DNA from 3 places in the Sporosarcina sp. FSL W7-1283 genome. Region 2 is predicted to be linked to each of the others. Evidence: riboswitches for the same ligand, from Rfam matches in the RefSeq annotation. Region 2 holds a riboswitch; each other region holds the start of a gene.

Region 1 (10,610 bases), 3.4 Mb from region 2:
AAGAATTCAAATCTAGGACTTGGGTATCTTTGACAAGTTTCCAAATTGACTTACCGTCATCTAGAGTGGGGGTGCGAAAGATGTAAGGATCATTCGGATCGTACCCTGCAATCGAATACATGTGAGGTTTCTGCAAACATTTTTCCTCCAAGTCTAGTCATTTGTCATAATAGACAAATGTTCATTCTCTGAAACTCTCTGGATGCATGTTTACTTCTTACCCGACAACGTGGTCACATCAAACTAAAGTCATTGAATCGTCATTATCGTGAGGTTTTTTTAATGACCGAGCACGAGTACTCGGCAGATTCTCTCTAAGGAATCTTGTGGATTTAGCAAGGATACTAACGTAGAAAAGCCAAATGGAGATTGGTGCTGGCTACTTGGGTGCTAACTTTCTGCCTTGCGGTATGAAGAGCAAAAAAGAGCGCCTTTACAAAAGCAGGGAGCTTTTGTTCATGAAAAACAGCTAATATTATCAATTATTCGCTGATATGAAAGACACTTTCATTATCTTGAATTTACTGCCATACGCATTCATCCAACCACGGTTCTTGTGTACAAAAACGTCGGTGAAGAAGCAAACAATGTGTCTCCTCTGACACTGGTTGCTATTATAGGAAACTATGAAAACGTTGTCAACAGTATATATATCATTTTATTTGTTTAATGAAAAAGTAAAGCGTCATCAAGTCAAACAGCGTATAGCCTCAGCACGAATTAAAAAAGCCGGAAACTTTTTTCGTTTCCGGCTTCATGTTATGAAAATAAAATCGTTTCCAACTCCATTGGTTCTACATACTTATCCCCTTGATAAACGCGCATATTCCCACCTGAAATTTCGTCGATCAACATGATGTTTCCTTCAGAATCACGTCCAAATTCCAGCTTAATATCATAGAGATCCAAACCTTTTTGTGTCATTTCAAACTTGACCAGTTCAGAGATTTTTTTCGTCAACTCTTCCAAGATATCGTATTCATCACGCGTTAGGATTCCTAGCTGGGCCAATGCGTCTTTCGAAATCGGCGGATCTTGTCGTTCATCGTCTTTTAATGTTACTTCCACGAAGGCATCGAGTGCCTGTCCTTCTTTACAATACTTACCATATCTCCGCAAGAAACTTCCGACTGCGCGAAATCGGCAAATTACTTCCAGACCGCTGCCGAAGACTGTTGCAGGCTTGACCGTCATTGTTACTTTATCTAAATCTGCATCGATATAATGTGTCGGCACTTGCTGCTCCGCCAATTTTTCGAAAAAATACTGCGTCATGCGAAGACCCGATTTCCCTGCACCTTCTATCGTTAATCCGACTGTATTGGCGCCAGGATCGAATACACCATCTTCCCCTGTCACATCATCCTTGAATTTTAATAGCACATGACCGTCTTCCAATTGATAAACATCTTTCGTTTTACCAGAATAAGTTAGTTTCATACGAACGATTCTCCTCATTTCGTAATTATTGTTCTACTTTTTAAGTATAATGCACTTTGCTCTGAAGAAAAAGGATAGATTACAGAAAACTTGATGGAGGTCAAGGTGCAAAATACAAATCCCCTCTATACTTAAGTTAACAAATACAAACGAAAAGGATGAGAACAATGAAAAAAGCAGTATTTCAAATGGAGCCATTCAGCTGTCCGTCATGTGTCAAGAAAATTGAAGGTGCCTTAGCCCGAGCAAATGGGGTTCAAAAAGTAAAAGTATTATTCCACTCAAACAAAGTACGCGTTGAGTTTGACGAAGCCATCGTAGCTGCGAATGACTTGCAAGAACTCATCGAAAAGCTTGGTTATCCAGTACTCAACCTAAAAGTTGCTTAAAAAGGAGGAACTCACATGAATGCCAAACAAACGGTACGCGTCACTGCCATCTCTGCTATTCTCTTAGCAGCCGCGATCATCATGCATATCGCCGGGTGGCATGATGCACGCCAAATCACGTTGGTTACTTCTACTTTGATAGCCGGGACTCCAATCACGATCAAGGCTTTTAAAGCTATCCGGATGAAAGCGTTCAGCATAGAATTACTTGTCACGATTGCGGTTGTCGGTGCATTATTCATTGGAGAATATGTAGAATCTGCGGTCGTCACGTTTCTATTTTTATTCGGGGCGATGCTGGAAATACGAACAATGGAAAAGACTCGCTCTTCCCTGAAAGCTCTTACCGACTTAGCTCCACTAGAAGCACGCGTCATGCGTGATGGTGAAATATTGACCGTTTCAGTAGACAATGTTGAAATCGGCGATCAGGTCATCGTTCGATCAGGAGAAAAAGTTCCTGTGGATGGTCCAATTATTTCGGGGAACGCCACACTAAATGAAGCAGCTATCACAGGTGAATCGGTTCCCGCCAGCAAAATGCTGGATGATCAAGTATTCAGCGGTACACTAGTGGAACATGGTTATGTAGAAGTGATTGCCGTAAGAGTTGGTAATGATACGACTTTCGCCCGCATTATTGAATTAGTGGAAGAAGCGCAGGAATCCAAATCGAAAACCGAAAAGTTTCTCGAGCGTTTTGCTACTATCTATACGCCTTCCATTGTGCTCTTGTCCGTGCTCGTTTATCTTTTAACACGGAACATCGAAATGACGTTAACTTTCCTCGTCATCGCTTGCCCTGGAGCCCTCGTCATTTCCGCACCGGTTTCGATCGTTGCAGGAATTGGCAACGGAGCCCGAAACGGTGTCTTGATAAAAGGCGGTGAGGTAATGGAACAGCTAGCGAAAATTGATACGATCGTCTTTGATAAAACAGGTACATTGACAAGAGGGCGACCTGAAGTAACTGATGTCTACGGATTAGGTATAGAGAAAGAAGAGTTACTGCGTCTCACAGCCGAAGCCGAAATGATTTCAGAACACCATCTAGGCCGGACTATCGTTAAAGAAGCGAAGAAACGTGCGATTCATTTGTCCAATCAACCGGAAGACGCTGAAGTGGTTAAAGGAAATGGAATAATGGCTACAGTAGAAGGAAAGCATCTCGCAGTTGGCAATCGCAAACTAATGGAAGACCAAAAGATCCCGATTCCTTCTGAAATGGAAGACTATGCATCACAACGTGAGAAAGCTGGAAATACGGCAATTTTCGTCAGTATTTCCCGGGAAATAACAGGAATCACCTCTGTCGCCGATCAAATTCGTCCGGAAGCTGCCGAAGCGTTGGCCAAATTGCGGAAAAATGGCATCAAGCAAATGATCATGCTGACAGGCGACAATCGACATACAGCCCAACTAGTTGGCGAACACCTTGGCCTTGACGAAATCTATGCGGAATTATTGCCTGAAGATAAAGTGGCGGCAGTTCAGCGTTTGAAAGAACAAGGTCACCGAGTTGCTATGGCAGGCGACGGAATCAACGATGCACCCGCCATAGCAACGGCGGATATTGGGCTCGCCATGGGAGAAGGCGGAACAGATATTTCAATGGAGACAGCGGACATCGTCTTGATGGCAGATCGGCTCGATCAATTCTCCCATGCCTATGCTTTAGCGAAAGCAACTGTACAGAACATGAAGCAGAATACATTCTTTGCGGTCGGTACCGTATTCCTTCTGTTGCTCGGTGTATTACTCGGCAAAGTATTCCTCGCTTCCGGTATGCTCGTCCATGAAGTGAGCGTACTTCTGGTGATCCTGAACGCCATTCGATTAATACGTTATACTAACGACAAGCCATCGAATCAAAAACAAAGTGAGGTGATATCGGATGAACCAAGGATCACATTGTGACCTAAGCACGAACGATCTTCACCGTTCCTGCGTTTCGCTCGTCCCTCTTTTCAATCACTTGGATAAGCAGCAAATGGATCAAATCGTCGCGCTTGCACGCAGCATAAGCTACCCTCGCGGTGAAATGATTTACCATAGCGGTGATCGCTCAGAAGGTTTATATATATTGCATAAAGGACGAGTCAAGGTCTATCGTCTATCGGAGAATGGCAAGGAACAACTCGTCCGTATCCTGAAACCAGGAGAATTCACAGGCGAGCTTTCCTTGTTCGACGCAAAGCCTCATGACGTATATGCGGAAACTTTGGAAGCCGTTGAACTGTGTATCATCCAACGGGACGAGATGCAGCAACTTTTGCAATCTCACCCTGCAATTTCATTGAGGATGCTTACGGAATTCTCTTCCCGACTCGCGGATACAGAGCTGCGAGCCGCCCGAATCGCCATGGAATCTGCTGAAACTCGACTTGCGTTGTATTTGGCGGATCTATCAGAGGAACAGCAACAATTGACCATCCGACTGCCGATGAGCCGAAAAGATCTAGCTTCCCATCTTGGCACGACACCCGAAACAATCAGTCGTAAATTAAGCGTATTCGAAGAACGGGGCTGGATTCGCCAGACCGGTTCTAAGATTGTAGAGATTTTCGATTTAGATTCTTTATTACTCATATAATGGCTATATAAAATTAAGCAAGAGATGAAAATTTGACATCCCTCTTTTCTTTCAATCTGGTAAGTGCTATGCTGTAAGTGAATATCATAATCTTTTGACCATTAGGGGAATCCTTCACAAGGACTGAGAAAAGAGTGCGACTCTGAAACCCTTATCACCTGAACAGGTTCGTACCTGCGGAGGGAAGTGGCAAGTCGTTTTGGCGTACTCTCATACATGCCGACACATCCAACCACTTTCCGATTCGGGAAGTGGTTTTTTCATTTGGAGGTGAACTGGAAATGAAATTGGTCGGTGTCACGGATGATTGTCATTCTGTTGATGAACTGCTGCTCAAGTTGCTGAAGACGGAGCCTTATATTGATGAATTTATCTTACGTGAAAAGTCGAAGACGGATGAACAGCTGATCGAATTGGTTTCACGTCTCTCTACTAGAGGGTTTCCATTGGATAAATTAATTGTACACGCACGGCCCGGCCTCGCGAACTCGCTGTCCGTCCCCTGTCAGCTGACAGGCTATGGAATGTCGGTGAAGGAAGCACGTACCGCTTTTCCGTCGCTGAGATTAGGTTCCTCCGTCCATTCATTGGAAGAGGCACGGGAAGCACAAGCTGCGGGAGCAGACTGGCTATTGTATGGACATATTTATCCGACATCATCCAAAAATGGCTTGGCACCGCGGGGTACGGATGAGCTTTTTAAGATTGCATCATCGTGCACGATTCCCGTTTATGCAATTGGCGGAATCCGGCCAGTTCATCTTCCGGTTTTTAAAAGACACGGCGTAAGAGGTGCAGCAATCTTGTCCCCCATCAGCAGTCATGACGCAGTGAGCGCAGTTAGAGATTATGCACGTGCAAGAGATTCATAGCAAAGGAGCGGTGTTCATTGAGCAAAACAATTGATTTGAACGGTAAGTCGTATTCGGTTGTACCTGAGGTGGAAACAGTTCAGCAGTTACTGGAGCATTTGAAGCTTGGCGACAGAATTTTGATCGTCGAAAAGAACAAGGAAATTCTGCAGAAGGACAGTTACGATGCACCAATTATGGACAGAGATCAAATTGAAATCATACATTTTGTTGGAGGCGGATGAGGATGTTACAAATAGCAGATAAAAGGTTTTCTTCACGTTTATTGTTAGGCACAGGGAAGTATCCTTCATTTGAGACTCAAAAAAAGGCAGTTGCGGTATCAGAGACAGAAATCTTAACATTTGCGGTGAGACGGATGAACATTTTCGAAGAGTCTCAGCCCAATTTCCTGGAGCAACTGGATTTAGAGCACTATACATTATTGCCAAATACAGCAGGCGCAAGCACAGCGGAGGAAGCGGTGCATATCGCTAAGCTGGCGAAAGCATCGGGATTATGTGATATGGTAAAGGTTGAGATCATTGGCTGCAGCCGTTCTTTGTTGCCTGATCCAGTGGAAACGTTGCGTGCATCTGAAATGCTGCTTAAAGAAGGTTTCATCGTGCTGCCTTATACGTCGGATGATGTGGTGCTGGCACGGAAACTTTGTGAATTAGGCGTTCATGCCATCATGCCGGGCGCCGCACCGATTGGTTCAGGTCATGGAATTTTGAATCCGTTGAATCTTTCTCTAATTATCGAGCAATCAAATGTACCGGTCATTGTGGATGCGGGCATTGGTTCACCGAAAGACGCGGCATACGCAATGGAGCTTGGAGCGGACGGCGTGCTATTGAATACAGCGGTTTCCGAAGCTGCAGACCCTGTTAAAATGGCAGAAGCGATGAAATTAGCGATTGAAGCGGGACATCTTGGCTATCAAGCAGGACGCATGCCGGTAAGAGACTATGGCGTCGCGAGCAGCCCGCTAGAGGGGCTTGTGCCAAATTGATGAGCAAATATTCACGCCAAGAGCTGTTTGCACCCATCGGAGTGGACGGCCAGCTGCGGATACGGGGGGCCAAGGTGTTCGTCCTCGGTGCCGGGGCACTTGGTTCATCCGGAGCCGAAATGCTTGTACGAGCAGGTGTTGGTGAATTAACAATTGTAGATCGCGATATTTTGGAATGGTCCAATTTGCATCGTCAGCAGTTGTACGCTGAGCAAGACGTTGTCGAGCAATTACCGAAAGCCGCCGCTGCGGAAAGACGACTGCGCCAGATCAACAGTGATGTGAAAATCCGAGGAGTCGTAGCAGATGTGACGCCAGAAAATGTGCTGGAGTTATTTGAAGACCATGACATGGTGCTCGATGGCACAGATAATATTGAAACGCGATTACTCGCAAATGACGCTTGTCTACAATTAAATATTCCTTTTTTTATGGGCGCTTGTGTGGGGAGCTATGGATTGACGTTTCCTATCGGAGTTGCCGAGGAACAGCCTTGCTTGCATTGTCTGCTCGAAGCGTTACCCCCACAGTCCTTGACTTGTGACACGGTCGGCGTAATCAGCCCGATTGTCGTGACGACTGCTGCACGCCAAGTTGCACAGCTGCTGAAGTATGTAACAGGAGCGGAATTGGATCCACGCTTGGAATCCACGGATTTATGGACAGATGAACGTGCATCGATGGAAGTCAAAAGCATGAAGAAATCTAGTTGTCCAAGTTGTTCAGCACAGCCAAGCTATCCGTTTTTATCAGCTTCCGAAGTCGTTCGAACAGCCGTGCTATGCGGACGCGACACTGTGCAGCTGACTTGGCCTAAGAACCGGCAAGTGGAACTCGCTCCATTTGCTGACTCGATACGCGAGACGGTCTCGAATTTATTGCATAATCCCTATTTGGTATCTTGTGAATACAATGACCACCGACTAGTTTTATTTCGCGATGGCCGCATGCTAATCCACGGCACGAAAGATATCACAGAAGCCCGGAAGATTGCGGCAGGTTTATTGGGATGACGAGTAAAAAAAGAGGAGCCAGGTAAATGAAAGAGTTCAAAATTACGTACTTTTTTGACGAAGATCATTACATTCGACGATTTGTTCATTTGGATTCCTTTGAAGAAGCAAAAAGTCTAGTCCACGACGAGCGCGGGCAGTATGTTGCTTTTTTTGACAGCCGCGAAATATATCATGAACTGGACACTAGCAATGTAAGAGTCGTGCAAATTTCTGAATACCACCGTGAGAATAAAGCCGAACGCTAAAAAACTATGCATCCGTGCTGGATGCATAGCTTTTTTTATTGGTGCAATATAGTTTATGAGCATTTCCGGTTATTCATAAGCGGTCATATCCAATTCCAGCACACCGTCTGTCATTCGATAAACTTTATCAAAATACTTAATGAGCCGGATATCATGCGTCACGACAATGGTTGCTGTCTGCTTCGATTTTGTTTCGTGTTGCAGCAGTTCCATCACTTCGAATGCTCGATCTGAGTCGAGTGAAGCGGTCGGCTCATCGGCTAAAATAATCGCTGGATTACTGAACAACGCCTTGGCGATTGCAACACGTTGCCGTTCCCCGCCCGACAAATCAGAAGGATAACTCTTACGCAACTTCGTAATACCCAAGTCTTTATACAGCTGTTGCCGTTCATCATTTGGCATATTGCCTTTCTTCACTTTATTCAGCAATTCAAGTTGCTCATCGACTGACAGGAACGGCACCAAATTGGATGCCTGCAAAATGAAGCCAATTTCCTGCAGACGAATTTTGGAGCGCTGTTTTTCATTGAGTTTCGACAATTCATTGCCATTGATGATCACTTGGCCCTCACTTGGTGCCTGCAGCCCGCCTGCTATAGTCAGGAATGTACTTTTTCCAGAACCGGAGGGCCCGATGACCGCGACCAACTCGCCTCGTTCCACTTTGAAATTGGTCTCTTTCAACGCTTCGACCAATGTATTCCCTTCGCCAAACGTCTTTTTCGCATTTCGTAGTTCCAGTACCATCGTTTACCCTCCTATCGCTTCAAGCGGATCAATCCGAATGATCGTCCAGACCGATATGACTGCACCTAAGATCGCTACTGTGATCAAAATGAGTCCGTAAATGATCATCGTCTGCAAATCAAATTGGACAGGGACCGCACTCGGCAAGAAACTTCCCGCAAGCCATGTCAATCCGAATCCGACCACGACACCGATTGTCGCCAGTATAAAAGTCTGCGCGACAACAGATTTCGCTAAATAGCCACTCGAAATACCTTGAGCTTTCATCAATCCGAACATGCTGATCTTCTGCACTGTTAGCACATAGAGGAAAATCGCCACAATCGCAGCAGAGATGATGAACAGGAAGTAGATCATGTACGTCAACGTCATGTTCTGCTCGGTATAGCCCGGTAAATTTTTAATAAAATTTTCTACTTCTATGATTTCCAAGTCTTCTGGCACTTTTAATTTGCTCCAATTGGTGTCTTTCACAACGATTGCGTTGACTAAATCGGCATTTATCTCTGCAGCATCTCCAAACTTGAGATGCTGTAAATCATCTAAGTCGATATACAGTACAGGTGCTGCGTTGAAACGTGCCTGATCGGTGAATCCGATAATCTCAAGCTTCGTATCGGACGATGACAATTCAAGCGTGTCGCCGATCGCAAAGCCCTCGTCTTTCAATACATCCGACGCAATGACGCCGTTTTCTACGGAAAACGCTACCTCCCCTTCGCTCACTTTCGGCATAATGAAACCTTCCGGCTCGATCCCAAATAGAACGACATTTTTCTTCACCTTGCCATTATCCGCAATGGAGCCCATCTGACCGATGACTGCTGTTTCCTTCGCACCCAGTCCGTCAGCTTCTCCCTTATCCAATGAAGATTGATAAAGACTTTTATCCGATTCTTCGGTCAGTACAACTGCTTGCGCATGCCATTTATCAACTGCTTCCCTATTCATATTCGCCAGCCCTGCGGCGAGCCCTGATAAGAAAAACACTAAAAAGGATACGAGCAATAAAATTGAAGTGATCAATAAAAATCTCAATTTATTTCGTTTGATTTCGCTCCATGCTAAAAACATCTGCTTTTCACTTCCTTTATAAAACGTCTATTGCTTCTTCCAATTCATAAGATGTCGAGACTACCTCTTTTGACACGCCGCCGATCGATGTGATGACTTCGCGCAGGCTTTTCATATGATCGGAAAAATGGTTGATATCTTGAATCGTCAAATGGACGGTACCCGTAATATTCTGCAAAGTCTCTTTGGATGACTCTGTCTCTTTCATCCCCATATCCGCGAATTTTGTCACATTCTCGATCGCCTGATGTACAGCCAGCGTTTTCAACTTTGATTCCGCTACGAGTTGAGCAATCGTATCAGTGGATCGCTTGGTCTGGTCGGCTAAATTTCGCACTTCATCCGCCACCACGGCGAACCCTTTTCCGTGAACTCCCGCACGTGCTGCTTCAATCGCCGAGTTGAGGGCCAATAAATTGGTTTGATCCGCTATGGTTTTCACCAATCGTACAACTTCCTCAATTTGCATGGAGGCTTGATTCAGTTCGTCAATCAGCACCGCCATTCCTTTCGTTTCTTTGACAATCGTTTCCGATGTATAGACGAGCTGCCCCATCTGCTCAACTCCTGACTGCGCATGAACCGCTGACATTTCAGAGCGAATTATACTTTCCTTTATTTTACTGTCAAGTTCTGCAGATCGCTCCACTAAATCTTGCACGACCGAATACGTAGACTCGGATTTCTTCTCAATTTCCAACGCGATACTGCCAATATGCTTCTTCACCTCCGCTTTGATTTCCTGTTGCTGCATGCGCATCGCTTCATTCGTACTTTTCTCAAATGCTTCCAATACGAGCTGCTTCTCGAAATTCAAAACTTTACTTAAAGCCACAATCATTTCCTGCTCTTCACTTCGTTCCAATTCCAATGAAAACAATATGTCCAGCATCGTCGCATGCAAGTTCTGGAACGCTGCAACGTACCACTTCGGTTCCAACCCGATACGCAAATGAGACTGCGCGACTTTATTCCGATTGGCCAGATACGCTTCATCAATGACTCCATCAAATAAGCCGCCTAAATGCGTTGCCAATGTCTTGCTTAAATAATCCCTGTTGCTGTGCTCCTGAATCGTGTCGGATAAATGCGGGACAGCCGTTACACTTTCATAGAACGCATTGACAATATCATGCACCCGGTTTTGCATTGGTTCCTTCAAGGCCCGCAATAGCTGCAGATCACGCTCTTTCAACTTAATAGCATCCAACTGCAGCTGAACTTCTCTGGTGGATAC
Region 2 (10,610 bases):
GCACACATTCGAAGATTCTTATTTTGAAGAGGAATCTGACTGGGACTATGTAAAAGCTGCTGTAGAAGGTAGTTCTTATTATCAATTGCCACGTGTTCTACAATGGGCGACGGGGAACATTGGTTTCCACCACGTGCATCATTTAGCTCCACGTGTACCAAATTACAACCTTGAAATGGCGCATGAATTGACACCGCCATTGCATAATGCAACTACGATCACATTGAAAACTAGCTTGGAGTCATTACGCTACCGTTTGTACGATCCAGCTAATAAAACATTCATTACATTTAAAGAAGCAAAACAATCTATAACAAAAAACAAGTTAGCGATTGATCTAAAACCGAAACGCACGCGACTTGAGTGAATTGGCGAGAGAAGGATTTCCTTCTCCGCCTTTTTTATCTTTAATCAGCCGGTGTTCAAACGTTTGCTGAACGGGGAACTCAGGCTAAGGCCACTACATGCTGTGCCAGCGCCTGCATGATCAACATCCTGTTGATCTAAGCCTGCAGCCAATGTCACGGATTTGGAGAAAACAGGTGCAATGGGCGAAGAACAGAAATATTTGTTACAATGAAATGAAAAGGACGGCGATGAGACCCTATGCGCAGCTGGTATAGTATTTTTCCGAAAAGCCCATGGCTCAGCATTTATGCATGGGTTGTATTTTGTATACTACCTTTCTTCTATATTTTAAGAAGCGCTTCACCCGTGGATTTAACGATCGGGGTGACGCTGTTAGTATTCTTTTTCCTCTCCTACTATTTTTCCGTGAAATCTAAGAGCGGTCTTATGTATATGTGGATAAGCTTTGAAATCGTAATTACGGTACTGATGACTTTATTGTTCGGTTATGTATATTTATCGATTTTCATTGCATTTTTCATTGGGAATATCCGCAATACTGTTGGGTTTTTCATTATTTACGGTCTACATATTGCCATTTTAATCGGTGCAATCGTGGCAGGTTTTTTCATCGAGATTGATCTATTTCTTCCGCAAATCCATTTTATTATTATCTCAGTAATCGGTGTCGTGTTACTGCCTTTTAATTTATACAATCGTCAGAAACGCGATCGACTGCAAGATCAGCTCGAAGTAGCAAGACAACGTATTTCAGAGTTGACTATTGTCCAAGAACGTGAGCGAATTGCAAGGGATCTTCATGATACACTTGGCCAGAAACTGTCCATGATCGGATTGAAAAGTGACCTGGCTGTACGTTTGATGGAACGAGACACTAAAGCTGCTGCAACAGAAATTCACGATATTCGACAAATCTCCAGCACTGCTTTAAAAGAAGTCCGTGTACTAGTTAGCGGTATGCGCCGTGTAAAGTTGAAAGATGAGTTAGTCCGTGTCAGGCAATTATTGAAAGCAGCAGAAATCGAACTCGAACTGGAAGGAGATCCGAACTTTCCAGACATGTCGCCCATTGTGGAAAACGTATTGGTTATGTGCTTAAAAGAAGCGATTAATAATGTCGTCAAACATAGCTATGCTAAATATTGTTGCATCGTTTTTGAGCGAACGGAAAAAGAGTTTACGATTAGTGTAAAGGATAATGGAATTGGGATAGCACAAAATGGCGTAAATCTTCCGGGGAACGGTCTCGATGGTATGGAAGAACGTCTGGAATTTGTAAATGGCAGTTTATCTATAACTAGTCGGGAAGGGACACAGGTTATGATCACTGTTCCAGCTGTCTTAAAACAAATAAAGGAAGGGTGATAGATTATGATCCGCATTGTAATAGCAGAAGATCAAGGGATGATGCTCGGTGCATTAGGGTCGTTACTCAATTTAGAAGAAGATATGGATGTAGTCGGAATGGCCAAAAATGGTCAAGAAGCAGTGGACTTGGTTAAAGAGCTACAACCTGATATTTGCATCATGGATATTGAAATGCCGATCAAGACAGGCTTAGACGCTGCAGAAGAGCTGCAAGATGAAGAGTGTCAGATCATCATATTGACGACGTTTGCAAGAACGGGATATTTTGAGCGGGCACGAAATGCGGGTGTCAGAGGGTATTTGCTGAAGGATAATCCCATTGAAGAGCTTGTGAAGTCGATTCATTCTATCATCAAAGGGCGTAGAATCTATGCTCCCGAATTAATCGATCTGGCTTTTGACATGAAAGATGATGAAAAAAATCCATTGACAGAACGTGAATGTCAAGTGTTGAAACTGGTATCCGAAGGAAAAACAACGAAACAGATAGCAGGAGAATTGTTTTTGTCCCCTGGCACTGTTCGCAATTATATATCGACTATATTGGATAAATTAGGCGTGCGAAATCGTATTGAAGCCATCTCGATGTTTCAAGAAAAGGGTTGGTTCAAATAATTACTAAAAGGAGCGAATGATGGAATGAAGAATCTTGCACAAAGTGAATGGCTGGCTAAGCAGCCTTTATTGGAACAAGTAATGGAGAAGAAGGAAATCTTATGGCGCAACCCATTAGTAGAACCTATTAAGACAGCTCTTAATCATACAAAGCTTTCAAAAGAAGATGTGGAAGATGCACGTCTAAGGTTGGCAAGATTCGCTCCTTACTTGGAAAGGGTGTTTCCAGATACCGCTGCAAATCAGGGCATTATTGAATCGCCATTAACTCCTATTCCTAATATGAAGCACGTACTTGAACAATCTTATGCAATCGACATTCCGGGTCAGCTATTATTAAAACAAGATAACGCCTTACCTATTTCGGGTTCTATAAAGGCTAGAGGCGGTATTTATGAAGTCCTGAAGCATGCAGAAACATTAGCAATTGAACATCAATTGCTAAATGCTGAAGAAGACTATAGTCAATTCGATGAACCGGCATTTCGTCAGTTGTTTGCAAACCATAAAATCGCTGTTGGATCGACAGGGAATTTGGGACTCAGTATTGGCATCATGAGTGCGAAACTCGGTTTTGACGTCACGGTGCATATGTCAGCAGACGCAAAGCAGTGGAAAAAAGATTTATTGCGTTCTAAAGGTGTCCATGTCGTAGAATATGAAGATGATTACAGCAAAGCTGTGGAAGAAGGCCGACGCCAAGCGGAAGCAGATCCAACATGTCACTTTGTAGATGATGAAAACTCAACGGATCTTTTCATGGGATACGCGGTTGCAGGTGAGCGTGTAGCCGTCCAGCTGAAAGAACAAAATATTAGGGTTGACGAGGAGCATCCTCTTTTTGTTTACTTACCTTGCGGAGTAGGCGGTGGACCTGGCGGTGTCGCATTCGGATTGAAACTTGCATTTGGAGATCATGTACATTGCCTGTTTGCAGAGCCAACCCATTCTCCGTGCATGATGATTGGCATGATGACAGGATTACACGATCAAATTTCAGTTGCTGATTTTGGCTTGGATAATAAAACAGCGGCTGATGGATTAGCAGTTGGAACAGCCTCAGCTTTTGTCGGAAAAACAGTGGAACCATTCTTAGCAGGCTGCTATACAGTAGAAGATCGCACTTTGTTCAAATTATTAAAAGAGTTAGCAGACAGTGAAGATATTTGGCTAGAACCATCTGCACTCGCAGGGATGACAGGTCCTATACAAACTATACAGTCGGATATCGTTTCGGCAAATTCTCCGAGAGCTACACACCTTGTATGGTCTACGGGTGGAAACATGGTACCGGAAGAGGAAATGAAGAGCTACTACGAGCAAGCGTAGAAGTAATTATTCGCTTTATTTCCCGGGAAATCGACAAATGTTTCTCAGTATGTCGATAAAAGAGCTATGGAGAAATATTCTCCATAGCTCTTTTGGATGCAAAAAATTTATAAAATTTAACTTTTAATGGCTTGTATTAATTCAGAAAAGTTTTGCGTTGCTGCTGAAGGGTTTTCAGCAGATGCGATAGAAGAAATCACTGCGATGCCATCCGCTCCTGCATGCAAAGCAGGACCGAAGTTCGCCAAAGAAATACCCCCAATTCCTACAATCGGCATATCAGGAAAAGCTGTATGGATTTCCTTAATAAGCGCAGGTCCAACGACAGCAGAGGCGTCTAGTTTGGTCGCTGTTGGATAGATCGGACCAATGCCTACATAGTCAGCACCGATTGCTTGAGCAAGCTGTACTTCTTCTGCGTTATGGGTAGAGACACCTAGCCATTTACTTGGACCGATTCGCGTTCGGACAATGCCAGCTTGCTCGTCGTCTTGACCAACGTGGACGCCGTCTGCATTAATGGCCAAGGCAAGATCCACATCATCATTAATGATAAAAGGAATATGGTACTGACGACATAATGCCTGACATTTTTTCGCGAAACCGACCAATGCCTCTCCTTTCAAAGCATTCTCGCCTTTTTCGCGCAACTGGAAGCAAGTAATACCTCCACGAAGAGCTGCCTCTAAGATGTCCAGTGTTTCTTGCTCCCCATTGGTTGCAGTATTTGGGGTACCCATCACAAAATAAAGACACAAAGCTTTTCTCACTTCTGCATTCCGCATTAGTGCATCTCCTTCTTTAAACGATTATATGCCCAGTGGTTCGTCGGTCCATGCCCAGAACCAATGCGTAAACTGTCTTCGATCGCAGCTTGGATAAATTGTTTTGCTTCTGCAACGGCATCTGACAAGGAATAGCCTTTTGCGATAAAACCGGTTAGAGCAGCTGCAAACGTACAGCCTGTACCATGGGTATCTTTTGTTTGTACCCAAGGCGTTGTCATGGTGAAAGATTGACCTTCACAATCAGCGTAATAATCTTTTGCTTCGAGCACATCGTTGCGGTGGCCGCCCTTAATAATGACGGCACTTGCACCTAGCCCGATGATGATTTGCGCCGCTTCTTGAATATCCTCATCCGTTACAATCTTCATGCCTGTTAGTACTTCGGCTTCCGGAATGTTGGGCGTAATAATAGTGGCAATTGGGATTAAATTTTCCTTCATCGCTTGGACCGCTTCTTGCAGTAATAATGATTGACCACCTTTGGCAATCATGACAGGATCAATCACGAGAGGAATCGGCGGGTATTCTTCCAATAAAGAAGCAATAGCCATTATAATTTCTGTAGAAAATAGCATACCTGTTTTACAGGCTTTCACTTCAAAATCATCCAGTACAGCACGTACTTGAGCTACTACGCCTTCTACTGGTACTGGATAAACACCATGAACGCCTTGTGTGTTTTGGGCGGTAATGGCAGTAAGTGCGGATGTGCCAAATACACCGAGCTCTTGAAACGTTTTTAGATCGGCTTGGATTCCAGCACCGCCACCGCTGTCTGAACCGGCAATAGTCAATGCTACTTTTACTGTCAATGAAAAAACCCCCTTACTCGTAGTTATACTAAGTACGTTTTGGTTTTGCGATCCAATGTATATAATGCATTCAAAAAGTTCATAGCAAAATCACCTGGTCCATGAGAAACTTTGGCCGCTTCTTCGCCTGCACGTTTATAAAATGCGAGTGCCGCCGCTGCTGCTTCTAAAGGACGTTCGCTCCCGATTGATAAGAATGCTCCTACTACGGAACTGAGTAAACAACCTGTACCCGTAATATTCGTCATCATAGGGTGTCCTCCAGTAATGGATAATGTGGAATGGCCGTCAGTAACGATATCAATTTCTCCAGATACAGCCACTAAGCATGCATATTTCAAGGCAACGATTTTTGCGATTCCCTCTACGTCGGCTTGTCCTTCTCCTGCATCTACGCCTTTTGCATTCCAGGGGATGTCTGCGATAGCAGCCAATTCTCCGACATTACATCGAAGCAGAGTAACATCCACTTCATCTAAGATTTGCAGTACACAAGCTTTTCGGAAGGGAGTCGCGCCTGCACCGACCGGGTCCAGCACAACAGGTTTTCCCGCTGCGCGGGCACTGTTGCCTGACAAAATCATTGCATCTACTGTTTGTTGCTTCAACGTTCCGATATTAAGAATGCTACAATCGGCAACTTTTGCGATATCCTTTGCTTCTTCTATTGCATCAGCCATTACAGGAGAGGCTCCGATAGCTAATAGACCATTCGCTTGAAAATTCGCTACTACGATATTCGTAATGCAATGAACCAGTGGTTGTTCCTTGCGAAGTTGGTGAATAAGCGGCATGTTTCTCTTCCTCTCTATAAAGGTATATATACAAAAAGCCCATTCGAAATGGGCTGTTGGGTACGATAACTACCCACTTCCCTTCGCTAGTATGACTAGATCAGGTTCCAAGGGTTTGCGGTAAATGCATCTCAGCCCATTAAACCGGGCTCCCCTAGTGGTGAATATGAATCAGACATATTGATTGTAGCATATATTTACAGAAGGATAAAACGATACTGGGATGAGCAGAATGAATTGTATAAAAATGATAGATAACACATAGAAGAAGTAGGTAAACACATATGCCCAATGTTGCATAAGTGTCTGAAATGAAACAGTCGATTGATATGAAATGAATAAAAAGGAGCAGATGAAAAATGGAGCCATTATTCGAAGTTCAAAGTATGAAGCATTCATTGGGGGAGCTATCGTTTGTTTGGAGTGATACAGGAGGGTACTATCGGGTCTATAAAAATGAACGGCAGTTGTATGAAGGGACTGTTGCTGAATTTACTGACGGAGAACTCGATTCAAGACACCCATTTCAATATACGATTGAACGTGTAAAAGACGAAAAAGTAGAAGACGTCATAGTGATTCAAACATCTGCTTTAACGAGCAGGGTGGAAGACGAACATCCTCTACAACGTTTGGTCATCACAACAATTGCGGCTTCGTCACAAATTGCTTTGTCTTGGGAGCGACTTAAAGGCGTAGAAAAATACGATATTTACCGTAATGGAATATATCTCGATACCGTAGAGAATAACCGCTTCATCGATCGAGAATCAAGCATGTCCGAGGCGGTTACATATAGTGTTTTGGGTACTCGTCCACTAATTGACAGCAATCAGCAAATGAATGTCAGTAAGTCGATCGTATCGAAAGCATTTGAAGTAGTGATGCCGCCTAGTTCAGAGAACAAGCCGACGGAGGAAAGCTATACGTTTTCAATACGAGTGAATTGTCGGGATCACTTATTGCAACCGGTGGCAAAGCGTAAAAAGGTGCTAGAAATAGATCGGTGGAAGTTTCGCTATACTACATTTTTAAAAGAAGATATCCTGAAAAATCCTAATCTCCTGTCTCCGTTGCCATACTTCGCTGGTGATGACCGGGATTTCGATCCAGAAGGGAAAAGTTATCGGACGCGAGTGGATATGCGAGGTGAATTCAATATTGAAGAAAGCTCGCTTCAATTTACGAAGGCTGTCGGTCCATCTATTGGCATGAATTATTTGAAACGCTATAAGCGTCATGGTCATGCATCGTTGGAAGATATTGAAATCAAACGTTTGGAAGGGAAGCCGTCAGAGATCAATTTTGAGATAGTGCATGATGTCGGGAATCCACTGACAGTTTCTCCACCCATCCATTATGAAGTGAAGGGTCATCTGGATTGTGAAGGAAATATCGATTTGGTTGGTTATCATAACGACGCTCCCCATCATGAGATCTATCTATCGCTTGGTGACGGTGATTGGTGGACTATACGTCAGTCGGAAAGCGAAGGGCTGGCATACTTATCAGGTGTCTTAGGTGATGATTATTGGCGTTATATGACGTGTAATTAAGAATGGACATCCCCTGCGCAATGACAGTTATAGTGAAAGAAGAAGTCTTTTAAGAAGGTGTTTTCATTTGTTGCATCCTTCCAGTCTGTTCTGTAAATTGCGTAGGGATCCGGTACTTGTTTTGACGTATTTTCCTCAGTTTAATAACCCAACACTGCTGCTAATATAGTACATATAATGAAAGAGCATAATAAAAAGGAGACTAATATGATTAGTTTATGCATGATCGTAAGAGATGAAGAAGAAGTGTTAGAGCAGTGTTTGAATAGCGTGGCATATTTATGTGAGGAAATCGTGATTATTGACACAGGATCTGTCGATAGGACGAAAGAAATCGCAAGAAAGTTTACAGACAAAATTTATGATTTTGAGTGGATTGATGATTTTTCAGCTGCTAGGAATTTTGCGTTTCAACAAGCTACAAAGGAATATATTTTATGGATGGATGCGGATGATGTATTGCTTAAGAGTGACGGAGAGAAGTTGGCTCGTTTAAAAGAGAGCTTGGATCCGAGCGTTGATGTGGTCTCAATGTTATATCATGTGGCCTTTGATGAGTATGGAAATCCATCTTTTTCATTCCGAAGAAATAGGCTTGTCAAAAGGGTGCGTGATTTTAAATGGGTAGGACCTGTCCATGAAGTGCTGCTTATAAGCGGAAATATTCTTGCGTCAGATATCTCTGTCACTCACAGGAAAGCCGACAAGAAAAAGAAGAACCAATCTAAGGGCAGGAATTTGCGCATTTATGAAAAAAGGCGTGAAGCGGGAGAGGAATTTACACCTAGAGATCTCTTTTATTTTGCAAACGAACTGAAGGATCATGGTCACTTCGAGAAAGCGCTCCAACAGTATACCGAATTTTTGACAACGGAAAAAGGATGGGTCGAGGATATCATTCGTGCCTGTTTGTATAAGGCAGATTGCTATCGCGTTTTAAAACGGCCTAAAGAGGAGATGGCCGCTTTGGTCAGCACAATGAACTACGATATTCCTCGACCCGAAGCTGCGTGCAGAATAGGGGACATATATAAAGAGAAAGGTCTTTTTCAAAAGGCGATTTTTTGGTATAAAACAGCAGTGGATATTGAAACAGAAGCGGACATGGGATTCACGAATAAAAGCTTCTCCACTTGGTATCCACATTTGCAGCTTTGCGTTTGTTATTGGAAAACAGGAGATGTCCAAGCTGCAATTGACCAAAATCTTCTTGCAAAGCAATACCGTCCAAAGGATCCTGTCATTATGAATAATGAGAGTTTTTTTAAAGAACACCGCGCGAAATAGCATGAAAGCAGGGTCAAGACGTTTTTACATCTTGACCCTGCTAATTTGTTTATCAGTGTAAATATAGCTTAGCTGCAAAGGGTTCAAGCAACCTTTTTGCGTATAAATTTCGCTGTGTCTCGATTTTAGTCATCAAAATGTCTTTGTTAGAAACAATTAGTTCATGGGCCTGCAATAAATCCTCTGCTATGGTTGTGGAATCCATGTCGACTAGTAATGACTCCGCGTCAATAGATTTAATAAAGTCATATATTTTAAACCGATACCCAAGAGCAATAAACGGGACTTGGGCAGCCAGTGAAAGATAATTAGCATGCAGTTTGAAATTTATGGTGTATTGAAAATCTTGCATTCGTGCCATTAATTCGTTCTGATCATACAATGTCGGCATCGTTACGTTATCGCTATCATTGATTTTATGATACAACCGGATGGATGCCTCCAAATCTTTCTGCCAAACAATATACAAATGCACCTTATAGCCTTGCGCGATTAATGATTGTAAAGCTGTGGCTAGTTGGTCTTCCACGCCTTCCTCATCTTGTCCGTAAACATTATTGAAGCTCGTTCCCCAGTTAACTCCGATGATCTTTTGCTCTGGCTTCCTCTTTTTTTCTGGGTTTAATAAAAATGCAGGATCCCCCGAAATTTCAATTCCATTGGATGGATCAATTCGATCGAAAACTTCTTTCGAAAGCGGCCCCCTCACACCTGCCCAAATACTTTGAGAGAATACAGTTCGAAATTTTTCCCTTGTAAGGTCCGGAATATTGAATGGGAAATGCCCCTGTGGATTTTCTAATAAAGAGATAGAAGACTTAGGCAACCAGTCAATTCCCGAGCCCCACATCATCACCTTTTTATTCAGCATTACCGCATTATATAAAAAGTCAATAACATATGGTGAGATGGTGGCATTGGGCCCGTTTAAAATCGACCCTCCGCCAAGAACAAGTAAATCATAGTCGGAGGGTGAAATGTTTTGCAAATATCTCATTTCAACATTCACAAAATCTAAAGAATACCCTTCACCGAGTACAGCGAAATGCTCCTTAAAAAGATCATACATCAATTCATCACCTAGGTTCTCATAACCAATCCACCCGATATACAGTACTTTTTTCAAATTTTCCCGCCTTTATCGTATAATCCTTGGTCTATCTTTTTCAGACACTTATCCTTGTATTCCATTGCTCGGTAGCTGCCGGTGCCTTGCCAAATTAGATGTTCTTTATGATCATCTCCTAATTCCAGACATCTACCGAATGCCTCTAAGGCTTCCTTATATCTTTCTTTTTCAAAGAGAATGTACCCTTTGAAAAAGTGGAGATCGACATAGTCTGGATAGAGATCAATGGCTTTTTCGATACTTGGCCATGCTCCGTCCAAGCTTTTTGTTTCAATTAAAATAGCATATTTTAAACGATAGAGAATCGAGGGAGGTTTGATCAGTTTCTGTAAAAAGTAATAAATGGACAGGTTTATATACTGAAATGCTTGTGTATATTCTTGTCTACGATAATATTCACTTGCCAAATGGTAAGCAACCCATGGGTCCTCTGCCATTTTATCTATATCTATCTGCAATAATTCAATGTTTCGAGTTTCTTTCTTTTTCTTCTTTTCAATCTCTGTGATATATCCGTAATGATGAATTTTGGACGGTAAGTATGTGATGTTGGCATCTGTAGG
Region 3 (10,610 bases), 300 kb from region 2:
CACCGACTGTGAACCTGTGTCAATCAGCACCCCATCTGTTTCAAAACAATGGACATTTAGCTTAACGCCTTTTAACGAGACCATCCCATTGATAAATCGTACACCGCTTACTTCCCCTTCACCTGCACTCTTTTTTATGAACACTTGCCCAACCTCTTTCTTGAAGCTTTAAAACAAGAGTACCATAAAATGAATGAGTATTCATCTGAGGTGTGTTAAGTTCTGATTATTTCAACTTTATCTAAATTACCGCCAGAACGCTAACATTAAAGCAAAGCCAAGTCCAATTGCCATTACGGTAAGAAATATGCCATCCATTAAACTATAGCGAGTCGGATAATAATATGTTCTGGCAGCACCCATTTGATACTGTTTAGCTTCCATCGCAACGGCAATACGCTGAGCGCGGCGAATACTCTCTGCAAATAAGGGAACTGTATACATTTGCAGACGTTCATACATACCTTTAAGTCCCCGAGAAAACTGGATATTCCGTACCTTAAGAGCATTTCTGCGTATTTGAAGTTCTTCCGTTACGGCAGGAATCAAGCGAAAGGAAGCGATGAAGCTATAGGCATACTTGGAAGGTAGGCGAAATTGCTGCATCATCGCATAGAAAAATAGAATAGGTTGTATAGTCAGCAAAAAAGTAAATCCGACAAAGCCGAATGACAGCGATTTACTGCCGAGTAATAGTGCATGTTGAATACTTTCCTCGGAAATCTTGATGAGCCCCCATTGCCAAAGCACGGACTCGCCTTTACCGAAGAGCACGATGGTGAGAGCAGAAGAAAAGAAAGAAATGGCTAAGGGAATGGACAGCAAAGCAAGTTTTTTCATTGAATAACCGCTGAATCCGTAAAACAGAATGCCGTACAGCACTGCTTGCCAAACTGCAAACGACAAGTTCTGATTAAATAAGGTGATGAGCAGAAAAGCAAAGAAGATGATGAATTTGAGTGCAGGGTTTACTTTGAATAGCCATGTTTCTCGTCTAGGTGTGAACCATGCAAGCATTCAAATACACCTCCAACCATTTCATTGTTTGTATACAATACGCCGTCTGCCACTGTCCATACTGAAGTCGCAAAGTTTTTCACGATCTCCATGTCATGGGTCACCATGAGAATCGTAATTCCTTGAACGCGTAGCTGTTCAAGCTTCTCTAAAATCGCGAATGTATTGCGTGCATCTTGACCAAAAGTAGGTTCATCCAAAAGCAAAATATCCGTTTGCGGAGTCAAGGCAGTGGCCACACTTAAACGACGCTTTTGGCCCGTGGAAAGCTGATAAGGATGCCGTGTGCCTGAATTCGGTAAATTAAAGAGTTGCATTAAATCTGCCGCATAGTTCACTGCTTGAGGTTTGCTCATTTTATGCAGAGAGACCGTTAATTCTTCAGCTATCGAATTCGTCACAAATTGCAGTTCTGGATTTTGAAAGACGAGCGAGAGTCCTTTAGGCAACTGCTTTTTCCTTTTCTTCTGAATAACGCGTTCACCATTCACTTTATAGATGCCTTCAGTGCGTAATAATTGCATAAGAGTAAGAAGCAGCGTACTTTTTCCTGAACCATTTTCACCCGTGATCGCAATCCAGTCACCTGTTTTAGCCACTGCTTTCTTTGCAAAGATTTTCGGGGCAGTGCCACGAAAACCATGAAAGTCGTTGAGAAGGATCTTTTCAAATGAGGAAACTTGTTCACGTTCATGCATCATCGATTTAAAAGACTCAGATTCCTTATACTCATCCCACACACTTGGATACCAAATACCGTAGCGTTTCAATTCTTCTTGATAGTGCTTGAAAATGGTGAAAGGAGAGTCGTCCGCTAGAATAATTCCATGGTCATTAAACAAGACAACACGGTCTACCCAGTCTGCAATCAAGTCAATTTTATGCTCAACAATAATTACGGTCTTATCAGCAGTTGCTTGTTTAATAGATGACCAGATTTGTTCGGTGCCTTCGGGATCAAGTAATGCGGAAGGTTCGTCGAGAAACAGAACATCGGGCTTTAGCAGAAGTACGGAAGCAAGTGCAAGCCGTTGTTTCATCCCTTGAGATAGTTCAAGGATCGGTGTGTGTAAGTTTTCCAAATGTAGATCGACGCGTTTTAGCGCCTCTTCTATCAAAGGTGCCATATCGCTGCGCGGTATGTTCAGGTTTTCCAGTACAAATGCGAGCTCTTCATCGACATATGACATACAGAACTGCGTATCGGGATCTTGAAAGACGAAGCCCCATGAGTCGGGCAAATTGATTTCATCGGCTTTCATTGGCAACTCAATGGAGTTCGGAACGATTCCACTGAGTACTTGCAGCAATGTCGATTTTCCACAGCCGCTTGGTCCGAGCATGAGTACTTTTTCACCTGGCTGAACCGAAAAGGAGAGATCCTTGAAGATCAAGGAATCCTCTCCAGGAAATTTCAAACGCAGATTGGTTAGATTGATGGCATATCTATTCGAATAATTCATCAAAATTTACCGATCCAGCATAGTGTATTCTTTTTTATCAACTGGACGAATTAGAGACGTAACACCGGTTGCTTCTAGTGCCCGGACGATCAGCACGGCGAAAATCCCAGTGAAGATGAATGCACTGATCGCACGTAGTCCGTATTTTACAATAAGTGCCCACGTTTCAAGTGCTGCATAACCATAGAACAAATCGAGCGTAAAGCTGCCGAGGCATGAAGCGACGCCTGCTAATCCAGCAACTGCCATTGAGAAGCGTTTATAACGGAACGCTGCAAACAGCAATTCTGCTGCAAGTCCCTGTACAAAACCATAGATTAATACTTCAATGCCATGCCCGGCAAATGCGGATAAACTAGCCCCTGCAATACTTGCGATCAGCGCTGTACCGGGTTTACGGATGAGCAGATAAGCAAATGGACCGACCATGAACCACATTCCATAAATTAGCTGACGTGCAACTGGCAGGATCGGCTTTACAACGGTATACAGATCATCCCAGAACTTCATAAGGATTCCGAAAACGACCCCGATCATAATCGTGATCAATAAATCTGTGAATTTCAATCTTTTCAATAGATCCCACTCCTTCTTTTTTTGCCTATACAAAAAAGCCGTCTGAAAGAGCAGACAGCCGAGGAGGGGACATGCAGGTCCCGGATATTCCCTTCGAACGCTCTCTACGCTGGCATTACCCAGATCAGATTAACGGTCAGCAGTGGTTTTATCTGCTATCTCAGCCTGATTCACTCAAGCACCCGTACGGACAATTATGTAAGCAGTCATAGTATACAACAGTCTAATTTATCTGGCAACCTGAGGCGCGATAGACTACATGTTAAAAAGTGCGAATTTGTAGCTGTGTTATTGTTATTCAAAAAGCGTCTACTCTGTAATTAGAGAAGACGCTTTTATTGGTGTGTTTGAAAGATATGTGATTTTAGAGTTTGAATCGCTGCATCAGTAGATTCAATTCCTCTGCTAGCTTTGCTAAATCATTGGAGTTATTAGCGACTTCCTCCATGGCGCTGCTTGCTTGTTCGGATGAGGCAGACGTTTCTTCTACCCCGGCTGCAGATTGCTCGGTGATTGCTGCAATTTCTTCTATAGAACTGCGCATTTCCTGGCCATTTGCTGAAATGTCGTTTAAGTCTTCAGCTATACTGTGAATTCGATTCGCCATTTCTGTAACAGCTGTACTGATTTTATCGAATGTTTCACCCGTTTGTTTAATTTGGCTTGTTCCTTCTTCGACTTCTTTATACCCGTGCTGCAGTGAATCTGTTACTGTTCTGGATTCATTTTGAATGCGGTTGACGATATCTGTAATGTTTGTGACAGATGAAGAAGATTGCTCTGCAAGTTTTCTCACTTCATCCGCTACGACTGCGAAGCCTTTCCCATGCTCGCCAGCTCGCGCAGCCTCAATTGCGGCATTCAATGCCAATAAATTCGTCTGGCCCGCAATGTCTTGAATGACAGAAACTAGTTCAGAGATTTCTTGCGTGTGCTGATCCAATCCTTCTACTTTAACAACGGCATCGTGAACGATTTGATCAATCACAGCCATTTGCTTGGAGGAAGAATTCATCAATTCACTTCCTTGGTTCGTCATCTCAAGAACCGAAGTGGAAGATTTTTGTACATGCATACCATTTTCATTGGCTTCCATCACTTTTGCTACGAAAGTTTCCATGGAGGATGATAAAATCGTGGCGTTATCGGCTTGAGACTCTGTGCCGTTTGCTAAGTCTTCCATCGTTATGGCAATTTGGGCCGTGCCTGCTTTTACTTCATTTGCTGATTGAGTCAATTCTTCACTTTGTGTAGACACAGTTTCGGCCACATTATTGATTTCATCTAATAAATGACGAGTGCTGGCACTCATTTCATTCGTCGATGCGATTAATTGGCCGATTTCATCTTTAAGATGTGTTTCCATAGGCTCGCTACTTAAATCTCCGCTCGTAATGAGTTTCATTCGATTCATGACGATTCGGAGTGGTCTTGAAATCGAGTTAGCTGTAATTATAGCCGTGGCTATGCTTAAAAGAATGACTAGAATAATTACTCCAGTGACAATAAGTAATGTCGTTTTCCCGCTTGCTAGCATATTTTTCTCTAAATCAATAATAAAATTTTCTCGGTTTTTAGCTGCTTCTTCATAAGACGACATTAAACTACGAGCTTCATCAGTCATCGACATAACATTACGAAGAGCTTCCTCTTCATTTCCTCTTTCATATTCAGCGAATACTTGTTCAGTAACAAAATTACGCCATTCAACCGTTCTTTCGAATAGGTTAATACTTTCTTGGGTTCCCCCTAGTTTTTTTAAAGATGATTGACGATTTTCACTTTTTTCGGTGTAGCTATTAAACAGCTCTTTAAAACTGTCGTCACCTGTCAGAATGAAACCACGAGACGCTGCGAGTTGATTCGCCATATCCAGAGATAGCTGTTCATCTATAATTAAAAGTGGCAGTTCTTTATCTAAAACCGCTTTCGTTAAGTTATTAGAATGATTTAATGTGTAAACGATATAAACACCTAATAAAACAATTAAAATGACTACAGTAGAAAATCCAAACAACATTTTTCCCCGTATGCTTTTGAATGTGCCCATTATTATCCTTATTCCCTTCTTATTTCATAGAGTTTCTTTTACCTATAAAACTGAAGAACTATTTATGTTTAAATAGAACTAAAAGTAATAAGTAAGTAATTCAATTATACCATTTATTTCTGTTGTTATCTATAGAGTGGTAGGAAAGACTAAAAATATAGTTAATAAAAGGCTGAGCAAAGTAATGGTAAAGGTGAGGGTGAGATCACCCAAGTAACGATATAATGAAGAAGTATGCATGCAATTAGATAGCTTGCAGTGTACTATTTATTTATGGAATTGTAGATGATAAGCTAATACCATTCAATTATGAAGTTAAATTAGTTGGAACATCATGAGAGGAGAACAATATGCATACTTTTAAACAGCAATGGCTTGGGAATGTCCGTGCTGATCTTTTGGCAGGCATTGTTGTAGGACTGGCACTTATTCCGGAAGCTCTGGCTTTTGCGTTTATCGTCGGTGTCGATCCGCGTGTCGCGCTCTATGCTTCCTTCACCATTGCGGTCATCACATCATTTGTTGGCGGCCGTCCCGGTCTAATTTCAGCTGCGACTGGTGCGATGGCTTTGGTTCTTGTCAGTTTGATGGCGAATCACGGCTTACAATATGTACTTGCAGCCACTATTTTAACAGGGATTATTCAATTAATCTTAGGGAGTCTGGGTGTTGCGAATTTAATGCGCTTCATTCCAAACTCCGTCATGCTCGGATTCGTCAATGCCTTGGGAATTATGATTTTTATTACGCAAATGCCCTATTTGCTTGGGTCGAGCATGATGACCTATATATTCGCAGTGGTTACTTTAATTTTAGTGTATGCAGTTCCGCGGTTTTTCACGGCAATTCCTGCACCGTTGATTGCGATTGTCGTTATGACGACAGTAGCCCTTTTAAGTGGAGTGAAATTGCAGACGATCGGGGATTTGGGAACAATGCCAAGTTCATTGCCTATGTTTTTTCTGCCGGATATCCCGCTGAACCTCGAAACGCTGAAAATCATTCTGCCGTATTCCTTGGCTTTATCGGTTGTCGGTTTACTGGAATCATTACTGACATCTCAGGTGTTGGACGATATGACGGCTACACCGAGTAATAAAAATAGAGAAGCGCGCGGACAAGGGATCGCCAACTTCATCACTGGTTTTTTTGGCGGCATGGCAGGCTGTGCGTTGATTGGTCAGTCGGTCATCAATATTAAATCAGGAGGCAGGGGACGTTTATCCACATTGACTGCAGGCGTGTTCCTGATTTTTTTAATTATTGTTTTGGGAGATGTGGTTGTCAAAATTCCAATGCCTGTTCTTGCCGGAGTCATGATTATGGTAAGTATGGCAACGTTTAATTGGGGATCATTCAAGTTTTTGAGACAAGCACCGAAATCGGAATCAATTGTAATGCTGATTACCGTTGCGATTATTTTATATACACATAATTTAGCGATTGGCGTGGTGATTGGTGTGATTTTAAGCGCACTGTTCTTTGTCGCTAAAATATCTCGTGTGACAGTGACGAAAAATGCAGGGGTATACCGGATTAAAGGGCCATTGTTTTTTGCCTCCACTACAAAATTCATTCAATCATTTGATGATACGGCAGAAAAGGAAATCATCATCGATTTTGGAGATAGCCAGCTTTGGGATGAATCTGCAGTCGGGGCAATATTCAAGGTGAAGCAGAAGCTGGAGGCGAAAGGTACGGATGTTACTATTCGAGGATTGAATGCTTCCAGTGAAATTTTATATAAAAAATTACTCTGAGGGGGAATTTATATGAAGATAGCTGTAGCGGTCGATGGTTCTGAAAATGCTCTGCGTGCCGCAAAACATGCGGTTATGCTTGCTCAATACTTGCCTGGAGCAAATTTAGAGATTATCTATGTACAGGATTATAGTAAGGCAAAAGATGAGCGGCTGCTGTCGCAGAGTCCGGAAAGCCTATCGCTAAAACGTGAGCAAAAAGTGCAACCGATTTTAGAGTATGCACGAGAGGCAGGAGTAAATGCAAGAAGCACGATGCTGAAAGGGAATCCGAGCCTGGAAATCATCAAGTATGTGAACGCGGAGAAAATAGACAAACTCGTCATCGGCAGCCGTGGTTTGAATGCGTTCCAAGAGATGGTGCTTGGAAGTGTCAGTCACAAAGTATTGAAGCATGTGGACTGTCCTGTTACGGTAGTGAAATGAAAATTAGTATTATACGTTAGGTACTTGCAAAATGATTTTGCATGTACCTTTTTTCATTGTGCAGTGTAAAGAAATAGATTAATCGTTTTGGTATAGACCTCTTTTCAACATATTAATTTCTAGTGTGTATCTTTTTAACGCTTCATCAGGAGTTAGTTGCATAGCAAAGCTTTGAACTATATTTTGGAATGTCACAGCTTTGATTATATTCATCAGGTGAAGTAATTCTCGTTCATTCTCGATAGCCATTTTTTTGGTGTCAACTAATTCCAAAAGCTCTGATCGCCGAGCCATAAAGTTTTCCAAGTCGGTATGGTTTGTAAATGCCTTTCCCACTTTATGATTCATATTTAAAAACGCGTTTTTAAAGAAGATACGGTGCTCTTCACTTTGGAAATCATGTAGCATCGATTGAAAGACACTAATAAAAGTATCTAGCAAGTCCCCATTGTTCAGTTTTAGTTGCAAGGTAAACCTCTCATTATTTCGCTTTACATATTCCTCTAAAATATAGAAAAATAAGTCCTCTAAATCCTCGAAATATTGATAAAAACTTCCCCTCGGTATTTTTGCGCTTTTAATAATATTGGAAATGACTGCTTCATGTAATGGAACTCTGGAAAATTCTTTCTTCGCTGCATTCAGTAAGTTATCTTGTTTTTCAGCAGGTAAATTAAAAAAAGTTTGCTTTGGCATGATTGGCCTCCCACTCAAATTGGTAAGCGATAATACGTCATAAATCTATGATAAATCGCGGCGTGGGACGTGTCAATATGAAAAGTGACAGCATGTCATCTATTCGTTGACATGCTGTCTTGCGTCATTTATTATAAATTAGTAGTAACGAGTGACACGTTGTCACATGTAAGTGATTACTCATGGTCAGCTTCTTCTAAAATCGCTGTGCTTCTAAATCTCTAAAGAATTGAGGAATCCATAGAATGATTAAAATCCTGAAAAATTTATCCGTCTATAAATGGATGGTCGCTGCAATCTTTGGACTTGTTTTCATTCAGGCAATGTCCGAATTGTATTTGCCGACGCTGATGGCGGATATTATCGATAAAGGTGTTGTGGTAGGAGACATCCCCTACATATGGAAGATCGGCGGACTGATGCTCGTAGTCTCTGCACTTAGTGCTATAGCATCCATTGCCGTCAGCTTTTACTCATCAAAAACTGCGATGGGACTGGGCAGGGACATTCGTCGCAAAGTATTTACTCATGTTGAGAATTTTTCACAGCAAGACTTTGATAAATTAGGCACGGCCTCCCTTATCACGAGGACGACCAATGACATTACACAAGTGCAGCAAGTGGTCATTATGATTCTTCGTATGGTGTTAACCGCACCGATTATGTTTGTTGGCGGTTTGATCATGGCGTTATCCAAGGACATGAAATTATCGCTTGTCATCGTAGCGACCATGCCGTTGTTAGTCGGGTTAATTTTATTTATATTGCACAAAGGGATTCCGCTCTTCAAAGCTGTTCAAAAAAGAATCGATCGTTTGAATCTAGTATTACGTGAGAATCTAACGGGTGTGCGGGTCGTTCGCGCGTTTAACCGTGAAAAAGATGAGCAAGTTCGATTGCGCGGAGCAAATGAGGATTTACGAGACGTTTCGATTAAAGTAAACAAAGTGATGGCGTTTATGATGCCGGTTATGATGCTCGTAATGAATTTGACTGTTGTAGGAATCATTTGGTTCGGTGGAATCCGAATTGATAATGGGGCCATGCAGATAGGAGATTTAATGGCATATATTCAATATGTAATGCTGATTATGTCGTCGCTTGTCATGGCTTCAATGATGTTTATCATGATTCCACGTGCTGCAGTTTCCGCGAACCGGATTAATGAAGTGCTTGAAATGGAACCGACATTTTTGGATGAAGGGACAGAAAAGGCGGACAGGGAACGCGCGACACTTCAGTTTGATCAAGTATCATTTAGCTATCCAGGCGCTGAAGAGCAAGCATTATCGAATATTAGTTTTAAATCAAAAGCTGGAGAAGTGACTGCAATTATCGGCGGTACGGGAGCCGGAAAAACAACATTGGTTAATTTAATTCCGCGATTCTATGAAGTGGCGAGTGGAACGATCCGAGTTAACGGTGTGGAAATTAAAGATTCCTCACAGGAAGAAATCCGTTCGAAAATTGGCTTTGTCCCTCAAAAAGCTTTGCTCTTTTCAGGGACGATTGCAGAAAATATCCGTTTTGGTAAAGAAGATGCAACACAAAGTGAAATTGAACATGCGGCTGAGATTGCACAAGCAACCAGTTTCATTGAGCAATTGAAAGATGGATATGAATCCGTTATTTCACAAGGCGGTTCGAATTTATCTGGTGGACAAAAGCAGCGTCTTGCGATTGCACGTGCGCTCGTTCGCAAACCAGATATATATGTATTTGATGATAGCTTTTCAGCACTCGACTACAAGACCGATGCCAATTTACGTGCGGCATTAAAAGAAGAAACGAAAGATGCAACTGTCGTAATCGTTGCACAGCGCGTAAGTTCAGTGATGGATGCGGATCGAATCATCGTCCTCGATCATGGAAAAGTTGCAGGGATTGGGACGCATGAAGAACTACTTCAAACAAATGAAGTGTACCAAGAAATCGTCGAATCTCAGCTGACAGAGGAGGATATCGCATGAGCGAACATAAACAGCGACCATCTCACGGCGGACCGGGCGGTGGTCCTGGCGGCGGAAATATGATGATGGCGGGTCAGAAGCCAAAAGATTTTAAAGGAACTTTTCGTAGACTATTAGGCTATTTGAAACCTCATCGCGGCAAGTTAATCACCGTGTTTTTTGCAGCAGTTTTGAGTACGGTTTTTATGGTTCTGGGTCCGAAGGTGATGGGGAATGCCATAACTGAGCTATTTGAAGGTGCGTATGGAAAGTTTAATGGAATTCCTGATGCGTCTATCGATTTCGGAGCAATTGGCAAATTGCTATTATTGCTAGCAGGCTTGTACGTTACGAGCAGCGTATTCAGCTACATTCAACAGTTCATTATGGCCAGTGTATCTCAAAAGACGGTCTTCGATTTACGTGAAGATGTCAATAATAAGCTTGAGAAACTTCCGCTTAAGTATTACGATGGGCATCCTTTTGGTGATACATTAAGCCGTATGACGAATGATATCGATACAATCGGCAGTACTTTGCAGCAAACAATTACGCAGTTTATCACAGCGGTCGTGACGATTGTCGGTATTCTTGCGATGATGTTATGGATCAGTCCGATGCTGACGATTATTGCGCTCGTGACACTACCGTTATCCATCTTTGTAATTCGTCC

Evidence for each region. Region 2 has a riboswitch for thiamine pyrophosphate ahead of thiM (hydroxyethylthiazole kinase). Riboswitches for the same ligand answer to the same signal wherever they lie in the genome.
Region 1: another riboswitch for thiamine pyrophosphate. It lies ahead of MKY93_RS01455 (thiamine phosphate synthase); the one in region 2 lies ahead of thiM (hydroxyethylthiazole kinase).
Region 3: another riboswitch for thiamine pyrophosphate. It lies ahead of MKY93_RS17670 (ECF transporter S component); the one in region 2 lies ahead of thiM (hydroxyethylthiazole kinase).

What each region holds. Positions count from the first base shown of each region.
Region 1 is NZ_JBBOOL010000001.1:296,734-307,343, reverse strand. Features, by position in the region: gene ectA (diaminobutyrate acetyltransferase) at 1-136, opposite strand, end outside; gene MKY93_RS01475 (phosphoribosylaminoimidazolesuccinocarboxamide synthase) at 760-1,440, opposite strand; gene MKY93_RS01470 (heavy-metal-associated domain-containing protein) at 1,608-1,829, shown strand; gene MKY93_RS01465 (heavy metal translocating P-type ATPase) at 1,845-3,746, shown strand; gene MKY93_RS01460 (Crp/Fnr family transcriptional regulator) at 3,724-4,422, shown strand; TPP riboswitch at 4,516-4,624, shown strand; gene MKY93_RS01455 (thiamine phosphate synthase) at 4,704-5,294, shown strand; gene thiS (sulfur carrier protein ThiS) at 5,312-5,518, shown strand; gene MKY93_RS01445 (thiazole synthase) at 5,515-6,288, shown strand; gene MKY93_RS01440 (ThiF family adenylyltransferase) at 6,285-7,301, shown strand; gene MKY93_RS01435 (hypothetical protein) at 7,328-7,549, shown strand; gene MKY93_RS01430 (ABC transporter ATP-binding protein) at 7,619-8,299, opposite strand; gene MKY93_RS01425 (ABC transporter permease) at 8,303-9,373, opposite strand; gene MKY93_RS01420 (globin-coupled sensor protein) at 9,390-10,610, opposite strand, start outside.
Region 2 is NZ_JBBOOL010000001.1:3,664,246-3,674,855, reverse strand. Features, by position in the region: gene MKY93_RS19255 (fatty acid desaturase) at 1-367, shown strand, start outside; gene MKY93_RS19250 (sensor histidine kinase) at 607-1,734, shown strand; gene MKY93_RS19245 (response regulator transcription factor) at 1,741-2,352, shown strand; gene MKY93_RS19240 (D-serine ammonia-lyase) at 2,377-3,681, shown strand; gene thiE (thiamine phosphate synthase) at 3,798-4,466, opposite strand; gene thiD (bifunctional hydroxymethylpyrimidine kinase/phosphomethylpyrimidine kinase) at 4,466-5,281, opposite strand; gene thiM (hydroxyethylthiazole kinase) at 5,305-6,075, opposite strand; TPP riboswitch at 6,137-6,241, opposite strand; gene MKY93_RS19220 (DUF3238 domain-containing protein) at 6,435-7,631, shown strand; gene MKY93_RS19215 (glycosyltransferase family 2 protein) at 7,839-8,918, shown strand; gene MKY93_RS19210 (polysaccharide pyruvyl transferase family protein) at 8,971-10,044, opposite strand; gene MKY93_RS19205 (glycosyltransferase) at 10,041-10,610, opposite strand, start outside.
Region 3 is NZ_JBBOOL010000001.1:3,363,162-3,373,771, reverse strand. Features, by position in the region: gene MKY93_RS17685 (MBL fold metallo-hydrolase) at 1-144, opposite strand, end outside; gene MKY93_RS17680 (energy-coupling factor transporter transmembrane component T family protein) at 247-1,017, opposite strand; gene MKY93_RS17675 (ABC transporter ATP-binding protein) at 969-2,480, opposite strand; gene MKY93_RS17670 (ECF transporter S component) at 2,487-3,056, opposite strand; TPP riboswitch at 3,141-3,252, opposite strand; gene MKY93_RS17665 (methyl-accepting chemotaxis protein) at 3,421-5,106, opposite strand; gene MKY93_RS17660 (SulP family inorganic anion transporter) at 5,457-6,866, shown strand; gene MKY93_RS17655 (universal stress protein) at 6,879-7,292, shown strand; gene MKY93_RS17650 (TetR/AcrR family transcriptional regulator) at 7,371-7,988, opposite strand; gene MKY93_RS17645 (ABC transporter ATP-binding protein) at 8,234-9,958, shown strand; gene MKY93_RS17640 (ABC transporter ATP-binding protein) at 9,955-10,610, shown strand, end outside.